3 regions of the Rhizobium sp. L9 genome follow, and region 3 is predicted to be linked to each of the others. Evidence: predicted binding sites of a transcription regulator. Region 3 holds the regulator's gene; each other region holds the start of a gene.
What was found. Region 3 encodes LexA, which represses DNA repair genes until DNA is damaged. Its sites were predicted from a motif close to TGTTCNNNNTGTGTTCNG; they were not measured.
Positions count from the first base shown of each region.

Region 1: the regulator LexA is predicted to act here: its motif matches at 1,857-1,874, upstream of CO660_RS07890 (helicase-related protein).
Region 2: the regulator LexA is predicted to act here: its motif matches at 1,448-1,465, upstream of CO660_RS00125 (ImuA family protein).

Region 1 is NZ_NWSZ01000006.1:195,817-199,093, forward strand. Features, by position in the region: gene CO660_RS07875 (beta-ketoacyl-ACP reductase) at 1-382, shown strand, start outside; gene CO660_RS33225 (hypothetical protein) at 451-609, opposite strand; gene CO660_RS07880 (glycine zipper domain-containing protein) at 797-1,057, opposite strand; gene CO660_RS07885 (DUF3309 family protein) at 1,084-1,239, opposite strand; gene CO660_RS07890 (helicase-related protein) at 2,037-3,277, shown strand, end outside.
Region 2 is NZ_NWSZ01000001.1:21,817-25,093, reverse strand. Features, by position in the region: partial or broken gene CO660_RS34430 (RpiB/LacA/LacB family sugar-phosphate isomerase) at 867-1,236, opposite strand; gene CO660_RS00125 (ImuA family protein) at 1,514-2,269, shown strand; gene CO660_RS00120 (DNA polymerase Y family protein) at 2,190-3,277, shown strand, end outside.
Region 3 is NZ_NWSZ01000008.1:69,040-72,316, reverse strand. Features, by position in the region: gene CO660_RS10170 (ComEC/Rec2 family competence protein) at 1-957, shown strand, start outside; gene lexA (transcriptional repressor LexA) at 938-1,654, opposite strand; partial or broken gene CO660_RS10160 (VOC family protein) at 1,853-2,752, shown strand; gene kdsA (3-deoxy-8-phosphooctulonate synthase) at 2,749-3,277, shown strand, end outside.

The DNA.
Region 1 (3,277 bases), on a different contig from region 3:
TCAGGTCTGGAGCGGCATGCGCGACCGCAGCTTCGGCCGCATCGTCAATATCTCGTCGATCAACGGCCAGAAGGGCCAGATGGGCCAGGCGAACTATTCGGCGGCCAAGGCGGGCGATCTCGGCTTTACCAAGGCGCTTGCTCAGGAAGGGGCGGCGAAAAACATTACCGTCAATGCCATCTGCCCCGGTTATATCGGAACGGAAATGGTGCTTGCCGTGCCGGAGAAGGTACTGAATGAACGCATCATTCCGCAGATCCCGGTCGGCCGGCTCGGCGAGCCCGAAGAAATTGCCCGCTGCGTCACCTTCCTCGTCTCCGACGATGCTGGTTTCATCACCGGTTCGACGCTGACGGCCAATGGTGGGCAATTCTTCGTTTAAGACAGGACGAACGTTTGTTGATTTGCAAAGGCGCGTTGCAGGACGCGCCTTTGCTTTTGTTCGGGAGGTCAGAAGCGCTTGCCGGTGTTCCGGTCTCGCTGAACCCGAATCTTGACAGGCACTCGCTGCCGCGAGCGATCTCCGCTGCGAAGAGCTGAGACCGCGGATGTCAGGAAAGCCGCGGCAACGAGAATGGCGACGGTGGAATTCAGGACAATCTGGTCCATGCAAATATTCCTTTCAGTGCCTTGGGCGATGGTACCTGCCCTGCGCTCACGAAGGAAATATGCGCCAAGCTAGTGGGCGCCGGTAGATTTGACTTTCACGACCGTTCGTCAACGTCACATTGACGAACGCGCCGGCAAAGAAAACGGGCGCCGAAGCGCCCGTTGGGAGTCCGATATGACTTGTCGGTCAGTAGCGGCAACGAGCCTCGTAGCGGCGGCCGTAGCGGTCGCGATAGATGCAGTAGCCGCGGCGTTCGACCGACTGGCCGATGAGGGCGCCGGTCAGACCGCCGGCAACCGCGCCGACAGCGGCACCACCCCAGCTGTTGGTGACCGCGCCGCCGATGACCGCACCGGTGCCGGCGCCGATCGCCGTGCCCTGTTCGGTCGCCGTGCAGGATGCGAGAGCGCCCACGAGCGCGCCGATAAGAACAATCTTCTTCATCATGTCGTAACTCCCCAAGTTGTCGGGCTTTAAATGCGGCCCATTAGTACAAGGATAATGATAATGACGAGAACTAGCCCCAAACCGCCGGAAGGTCCATAGCCCCAGCCACGGCTATAACCCCAGTTTGGCAGAGCTCCGATCAAGAGCAGAATGAGGATAACGAGAAGTATCGTGCCAAGCATGGTGTTTTTCCTTCATTTCATCCGCAATCTGGATGGACAAGAAACACGCATTGGCGATTTTTGTTCCCGGTTGGGCGCGTAAATTAGCACGCAAGGCGATTCATGGTTTGTGATCCGTCACCCCTCACAAACCGTCCGTATGGTTAAAAAAGCGTTTAAATACAATATGTTGCGGTGAACAAAGCAGGAAGGTCTCGATGTCTCCGATTCGTCGGTGATTCGTTCCGTTTTTGATCGATCCCACTGGGCAAGCGGGTCCGGCTTAACGCTGTGTGAATTTGCTCGCCGGAAGATTAACACCGACGTGACGAGACCTCGCCGCCTGCCCCGCATCTAGCGGCAGAACATGGCGACGCCACCAGATCTGGCCGTGAACGAAAGGGGAAAGCCGAGCAGTCGGCGATTCGTCGCTGATTTGTTCCGTATTTGATCGAGACGTTAATTTCGACGCATTTTTCACTTGGCAGAAAGCGTATGCCAGACCTCCGGCACGGTCACAAAATACCAACAGGAGAGAGTTCCGCGATTCAGCATTTAGTAGGAAAAAGTGATTCAAAATCAATACTTAGCCGTGAACAAAAGCTGAATCAATAGGAGTCAGCGATTCGTCTCTGATTCGTTCTCACGCTGTTCCGAATTGGAAATACGCACCGTCGAGACGACTCGCACAGGTCGCAATCCCCGACGCATTTTGAAATCTGCCCTTGCGTTTGCGGCGGTAGCTGTCCATGTGTTCTGTGCCTCCATCGAGATGGCAAAATTTTTCCCGGGGCGCGCCTGCCTCACTTGCATGGACCATGACTCTGACTTCGCAGCCGATGATTCTGAGCGGGCGCGGTGTGACCGCGGTGCTTGGACCAACCAATACCGGCAAGACCCATTATGCCATCGAGCGCATGGTCGCACACGGGACCGGCGTGATCGGCCTGCCCCTCAGGCTCCTGGCCCGCGAGGTCTATACGCGGGTGGTGGAGAAGGTCGGCTTGCAGAACGTGGCGCTGGTCACCGGCGAAGAAAAGATTTCGCCGCCCAATGCGCGTTTTTCCGTCTGCACTGTCGAGGCGATGCCGCGGGAGACCAAAGCCGCCTTTGTCGCGATCGACGAGGTACAGCTCGCAGGCGATCTCGAGCGTGGCCATATCTTTACCGACCGCATCCTGCATCTTCGCGGCCGCGATGAAACGCTGTTGCTGGGTGCAGGGACGATGCGGCCAATCCTACAGCATATCCTGCCAGGTATCACCATCGTCGAGCGGCCGCGGCTTTCGCATCTCCTTTACGCCGGGCAGAAGAAGATCACCCGGCTGCCGCAGCGCTCCGCCATCGTCGCCTTTTCCGCCGACGAGGTCTATGCCATCGCCGAACTGATCCGCCGGCAGCGCGGCGGCGCGGCAGTCGTGCTGGGGGCGTTGAGCCCCCGCACCCGCAATGCGCAGGTCGCGCTCTATCAGGCGGGCGACGTCGAATATCTGGTGGCGACCGATGCGATCGGCATGGGCCTCAACCTCGACGTCGATCACGTCGCCTTCGCCCAGGACCGGAAATTCGACGGCTATCAGTTCCGCAACCTCAATCCGGCCGAACTCGGCCAGATCGCCGGCCGCGCCGGGCGGCACGTGCGGGACGGCACCTTCGGCGTCACGGGACAGGTCTCGCCTTTCGACGAGGAACTGGTGCAGCGCATCGAGGGACATGAATTCGACAACGTCAAGGTTCTGCAGTGGCGCACGACGGAGATGGACTTCTCCTCGATTCAGTCGCTGCGCGCCAGCCTGGAGGCCGGGCCGCGCGTGCCCGGGCTGACGCGGGCGCTGCCGGCGGTCGACCAGCAGGCGCTCGAGCAGCTTTCGCGCTACCCCGAGGTAATGGACCTCGCCGACAGGCCGGCCCGCGTCGAAAAACTCTGGGAGGCTTGCGCGCTGCCCGATTACCGGCGTATCACTCCGGCCCAACATGCCGATCTTATTTCGACCCTCTTTTCCGATCTCGTGCGCTATGGCACGGTGAACGAGCAGTTTCTTGCGGAGCAGGTTCATCG
Region 2 (3,277 bases), on a different contig from region 3:
CGGGATATCGTGGTTAATCCCCTAAAAACCGGCTATTGAATGGTTGGATTTGACCTGCCACTAAGAATTTCTCCGGACTGGATTAGAGTCCGGCCATTTTGCCTACAGAGATAGCAGTTGATAAGAACGACCAGGCGTCGTTGGGTCAATCAATTTTGGGTGCCAATCCATTTGGTTAAGAGGATTGCCCCGATAACCGGCTTGTGCAATTGCACTTATCTCGAATTTTTACAGTCACAGTCGCTCCGAAGCGAACGTTGCTGTTCCCGTATCACGCGTGTTATCGCCTCTGACTGAGGAACCATGGCCGCATATTTCGTTAGCGTCGGGAAGAAGAATGAGAGTGAAGATCGACCGGAAAGTCTCTAAAGATGAAGTTGTATTGCTAGAGCGCACAACCCCGCAAAGATATCGCGAGTGGCTCATTTCCATGATGGGTGGCATCGAGGCTTTGCCCGCCGAGTTTCGGGATGGCATGCCTGCCCCGGACGAGGAACTGAAGACTCTGCTCGCGCGGATGCTGCCAGGAGATGAACTTTGGCTTGCAAGGTCGCGGCGCTATGAGCCTACAGCCCTCGTAGGGAATAGAGGTATCGCAGTCGTACGAAATGGCCACGCCGTCTGGTATCGGATAGGTATGCACCACTAGGTGGCGTGGACAAACTCGCTGCGTGGCGATCACAACGTGTCAGCTCGCGCGATACCGCCGGGCTGCTTGAGAACTCTGACCGCCGTCGCGTTCGCTTTCCTGCCGCGTCGTGATTTGCCAATGCCGGGCCTGGACTTTGACGGGAGGCTGCGCCAAACCTCATACAAGGGGATGCGGGAGGAGCTAAATAGGCCACAAGGATGCCCGAAGTGCGCCCTTAACGGGCGCTACCCTGCAGCGCCTCAATCATCTCCACCCGTGTCGCATGTCGGCCGCCCTCAAAGGAGGCAGTCAGGAACGCGTCCACGGTATCAAGCGCTAGCCCTTCGCCCACCACGCGCACGCCAAGCGAAAGCATATTTGCATCGTTGTGCTGGCGAACCATTCGGGCTGGAGAATGTGTCGCCGCAGACGCCACAACGGATGCCCTTTACCTTGTTCGCTGCCATCATGCTGCCCTGGCCGGTGCCACATAGAATGATGCCAAAACGACAATCGCCAGAGGCAACAAGCCGCGCTGCCGCTTCGCCGTGCGTAGGATAGGATGTGCTCTCGGGCGTTGTTGGTCCGATATCGACCACTACCCAGCTGCACTCGAAGATACTGACGGGCGCTTGAAAATCGCGAAGCGCAGTCAGATCGCTCCAGGTATATTTTCTCATCGATGACATTTTCAGCGCCTGGTGACGGTTCTGAACTATGCGATTGAATTCATTCAAAACTGGGCTCCACGGCATCCCGGTAGGTTGTAGTTCATTCGCTACTCGCCACTACATGCACATTGACTCATATTGCAAAAGGAACAAATAGGGAACATGCTTTCTTCCTGACGAAATGAAAACCTGATTTTGATGAAGGCTCCGAATGGCGCAGAGCGGCGCGAACCAGATCATCTCGGATCTTCGAGATCGCATCCAGCACCTCGAAGGAGCGGTGACCCGTCCGAAGACGGTTCTGCCCTTCGGAGTCTGCGAAATCGACGACCGACTTCCGGGAGGTGGGCTGGCCTATGGCGCGATCCACGAATTTGCAGGTGGCGGAGCAGGGGCGGTCGACGGCGCTGCGGCTGCCCTGTTTGCAGCCGGGATTGCTGCTCGGACCAAGGGTAAAGTGGTTTGGTGTCTCGCCCGCCCAGACCTGTTCGCTCCGGCACTTGCTCAGGTCGGCCTCCATCCTGATCGGGTGATCTATATCGAAGCCATCAAGGAAGACTATGTGCTCGAAAGCTTCGAGGAAGCTCTTCGTTTCGGTGGTCTCGGAGCGGTGGTTGGAGAAACGGTGCGCCTGCCAATGGTGGTTTCGCGCCGTCTGCAGCTTGCCGCCGAGGGCTCCGGAACCATAGGCCTGCTAATCCGACGATGGCGGCGGCAGACGGAGGCTGGAGACTTCGGTCATCCGACGTCAGCGGCGACACGATGGCGGATATCCGTCCTGCCGTCAGAGCAGCTACCTGTGCCGGGCATCGGCCGGGCACGGTGGCTCGCGGAGTTGATGAGAGTCAAGGCAGGTGAAAGTGCGGATTTTGAAATAGGTGCATGCGATGCCCAGGGTCGTATCAGTCTTCTTTCCGACGCTGGCGACGGATCGGATCAGACGCGCCGATCCGTCCATACCGGTTGAGACGCCGCTCGTCGTTGTTGCACGCAGCGGTTCGAAGCGGTGGCTGTCGGCCGTCGACGGGAATGCTGCTAAGCTCGGCCTTCACGTTGGCATGGCCGCTGCGAAGGCGCAGGCATTGGTCCAGAGTGTCCACATGGTAGATGCCGATCCCGCCGCTGATCTTGCCGCTCTCGAACGTCTGACGCTCTGGACGTTGTCTCAATACTCGCCCGTCGTGGCAGCCGATCCGCCGGATGGCATCGTGATGGACACCGAGGGAGCCGACCATCTTCAAGGTGGTGAAGAGCTTATGTTGTCCGGTCTCGTGAACCGGTTTCGAGCACGCGGTCTGCCAGCCCGTGCTGTCGTTGCTGATACTTGGGGAGCAGCATACGGCCTTGCGCGATCCATAACGGCGGAAGCCAAGGTCATTCCAGCAGGGAAGACAGCCGATGCCGTTGCACGACTTCCCCTCTCGACACTGCGGCTGAATGCCGAAACGATATCGAGTCTTCGCATGCTTGGCTTCAAAACAGTCGGCGAGTTGGCTGCGATGCCTCGTGCACCACTGACGCTTCGTTTCGGCCCGGAAACCGCTCGCCGTGTTGATCAGATGTTTGGCCGGGTCGCCGAGCCCATTGACCCTATCCGATGTCCCGAGATCATCGAAGTCCATCGAGACTTCGCTGAGCCGATTGGCGCAGCTGAGACTATCGCCAAATATCTTTCTCGTCTCGTCACGAAGCTCTGTCGAGAACTGCAGGCCAAGGGGTTGGGCGTCCGCCGGACCGACCTGATCGTCCACCGTGTCGATAACACGATCCAGGCACTCAGGGCAGGGACAGCTAAGCCTGTGCGTGATGTCGGCTGGCTGACCAAGCTGTTGCATGACCGCATCGAGAAGATTGATCCCGGTTTCGGTATCGAGAAGCTGAGTCTAGCGGCGACGGTGGTTGAGCCGCTGGATGACAGGCAGATCGCATCCAACCTGATAGATGATGCAACGGTCGATGTGGGCGCATTCATCGA
Region 3 (3,277 bases):
CTGACGGCTTACGGCCTGCCGGCAAACCTTGCGACGATGCCGATTATCTCCTTCATCGTCATGCCGGCCGGATTGTTGGCGATGTTGCTCATGCCTTTCGGTCTGGACGCTCCGCTCTGGAAGGTCGTCGGATTCGGCCTCGATCTGGTGATTGCGGTTGCCAAGACGGTGTCCGGCTGGGGCGGTGATATCGGCATCGGCCGCTTGCCCGGCTGGTATTTCGCAGTGGCGGTGGCAGGCTTTCTGCTGCTGACGCTGCTGCGCACTCGGCTGCGCCATGTCGGCACATCGATCATCGCCATCTCGACGCTCATCGTGCTGCTTCTGCCGGTTCCCCGGCCGCCGGATCTGGTGATTTCGGAGGATGGCAGTCTGGTTGCGGTCGTCGCGGCTGAGGCAATAGCTTCCAACCGTGAAAACCCGCCGGATTTCATATTCGACCAGTGGCAGAGAGCGCTGGTGCTGCCGACACATGATCCGCCGAAGATGCTGGATGGTCCGGCCATCCCGCCGGAAGGAGAAGGCCGCCGTGTCAGGCTTTCCCGCGATCAGCAGAACGAAGCGAGTGCGGCGATGCGGGCAGCCGCAGCAGGCGGTGAAGCAAACCGTTTTTCCTGCGTCAAGAAGGCTTGGTGCACATCAAGACTTGGCAATGGCCATATCGTCACCGTTATCGACAATGCCGCCTATCTCGGCCCGGCCTGCGATACGGCCGATATCGTCGTGACCTCGGTCCGTCTGCGTTTCAACAGCTGCCGTTCAGGTGGCACGCTTTTCACCGGCGAGACGCTGCGTAGGACCGGCTCGCTCGAATTGCGTTTCGCCGATGCCGGCCTGGAGGTCACCACCGCCTTCGATGCCTTGTCGCGACCATGGATGCGCCATCGCGCCTATGATTGGCGCAATGATCGTTTTACCGATTCCAGCCCATCCGGCGTCAGTGATAGCGACGGATGAGGCCGACGAGCTTGCCCTGCACCTTGACGCGGTCGGGCCCGAAGATGCGGGTCTCATAAGCCGGGTTGGCGGCCTCGAGCGCGATCGAGGCGCCCTTGCGGCGGAAACGCTTCAGCGTTGCTTCCTCGTCATCGACGAGGGCAACGACGATATCGCCGGGACTGGCGGTACTGCCGTTGCGAATGATCACGGTGTCGCCGTCGAAGATGCCGGCGTCGATCATCGAATCGCCTTTAACCTCCAGCGCATAGTGCTCACCGGAGCCGAGCATATCTGAAGGAACGACTATATCGTGGGTGTTGTTCTGGATCGCCGAGATCGGAACGCCGGCGGCGATACGTCCCATGACCGGCACGGAGACGGAGTTGCCATTGTCGGCGACCGGCTTTGGCGCAGCGGGGGCGGCGACCGGCTGGGGCTTACCGAGGCTGCCCTCGATGACGCTCGGCGAAAAACCGCGACGCTGAAGACTGGGGTTATAGGCCTCCGGAAGCTTGATCACCTCGAGCGCCCGGGCGCGGTTCGGTAGGCGGCGAATGAAGCCGCGTTCCTCAAGCGCCGTGATCAGGCGGTGAATGCCGGATTTCGAGGCGAGATCCAGGGCATCCTTCATTTCGTCGAAAGAGGGAGGAACGCCGGATTCCTTCATGCGCTCATGGATGAAAAGGAGAAGCTCCTGTTGTTTGCGCGTGAGCATCGACGTTAGACCCCGTGATTGAAACAAATCCAGAACGGACACTATATGTTCCATATGTGTTCCGCAAGTAGCTAAATTTCCGTAAAAGTTCACGTCAACTCGCTGAGATTTTTATTTTCATTTGCCGGATTGGCGCACATGTCTTGCATTGAGGGAGGTGCTGTCGCACATCTCTTTCCGGTTTCAGGAGGGATATTCATGAACGCGCATTCCGCCAGGTCGCACCCGCTGGATCATGTCGTGCTGCCCGTGGTCAATATCGATCTGGCGCGTGAGAGGCTCGGCAAGCTCGGTTTCACCGTCGCCGCCGATGCGCGCCATCCCTTCGGAACGGAGAATGCCTGCGTCTTTTTCGCCGACAAGACCTATCTGGAGCCGCTTGGCGTGGCGAGTGTCGACGAGAGCGAAGCAGCGGCCCGCCAGGGCAACGTCTTCATCGCCCGCAATCGCGCCTTCCGTTTCCGCTGCGGCGAGGAGGGACTTTCTGCGCTGGCCTTCCTCAGCGAGGATGCCGACCTCGATCATAAGCGCTTCGTCAGCAACGGCGCGAGCGCCGGTGAGATGTTGCAGTTCAGCCGGCCGATGCGGATGCCGGACGGTTCGGAGAGCGTCGGCAGCTTTAAGCTGGCCTTTGCAGCTGATTTGCGCGCCCCCGATTTCTTTCTCTTTACTTGCCAGCGCATCACTTCGTTCCCTACAGATCGCGCCGCGCTGGAGAGACACGCCAATGGCGTGATCGGCATTGCCGAGATCGCACTTTGTGCACCGGACCCGGCGGCATTCGCCGCCTTCGTCGGGCTCGCGATTGGGCAGGCGGCGGTGGAGAAAACCGGTTTCGGCATGAATATCGCGGCATCAAATGCAAAGATCAGCTTGATGACGGCCGGAAGGGCTGGAGGCCTATTTCGAGACCGCTGTCTCATCAGCCGATCGCGGCCTGCGGGGGCGGGCAATCCTCTTCACCGTCATCGATCTTGCCGTGACAGAAGCGCATTTGGGTGCTAACGGGATCACATTCACACGCGCAAGAACAATCGCATTCTGGTGAAGCCCACGCCCGGGCAGGGTGCGCTCTTCGCCTTCGAGGAAACACGATGAGCACCGACACGAATTCCGAAGTCAGGATCGGCGAAGGCGAAGGCCAGGTCACTTTTTCCAATACTGGCCGCTTGTCGCTGATCGCCGGTCCATGCCAAATGGAGAGCCGGGATCACGCCTTCATGGTCGCCGGCACGCTGAAGGAGCTTTGCGGCAAGCTCGGCATTGGCCTCGTCTACAAGAGCTCCTTCGACAAGGCGAACCGTACCTCGCTCTCGGCTGAACGCGGCATCGGCCTGGAAAAGGGCATGGAGGTCTTTGCCGACCTCAAGAAGGAATTCGGCTTTCCCGTCATAACCGACGTCCATACGGCCGAGCAATGCGCCGAGGTGGCCAAGGTGGTCGATGTTCTGCAGATCCCGGCCTTCCTCTGCCGTCAGACGGACCTTCTGATCGCCGCCGCCAGAACCGGCCGCGCCGTCAATGTCAAGAAGGGCCAGTTCCTCGCCCCTTGGGATATGAAGAACGTTCTGAAGAAGCTCAACGCCAGCGGCAATCTGAATGTGCTCTTGTGCGAGCGCGGTG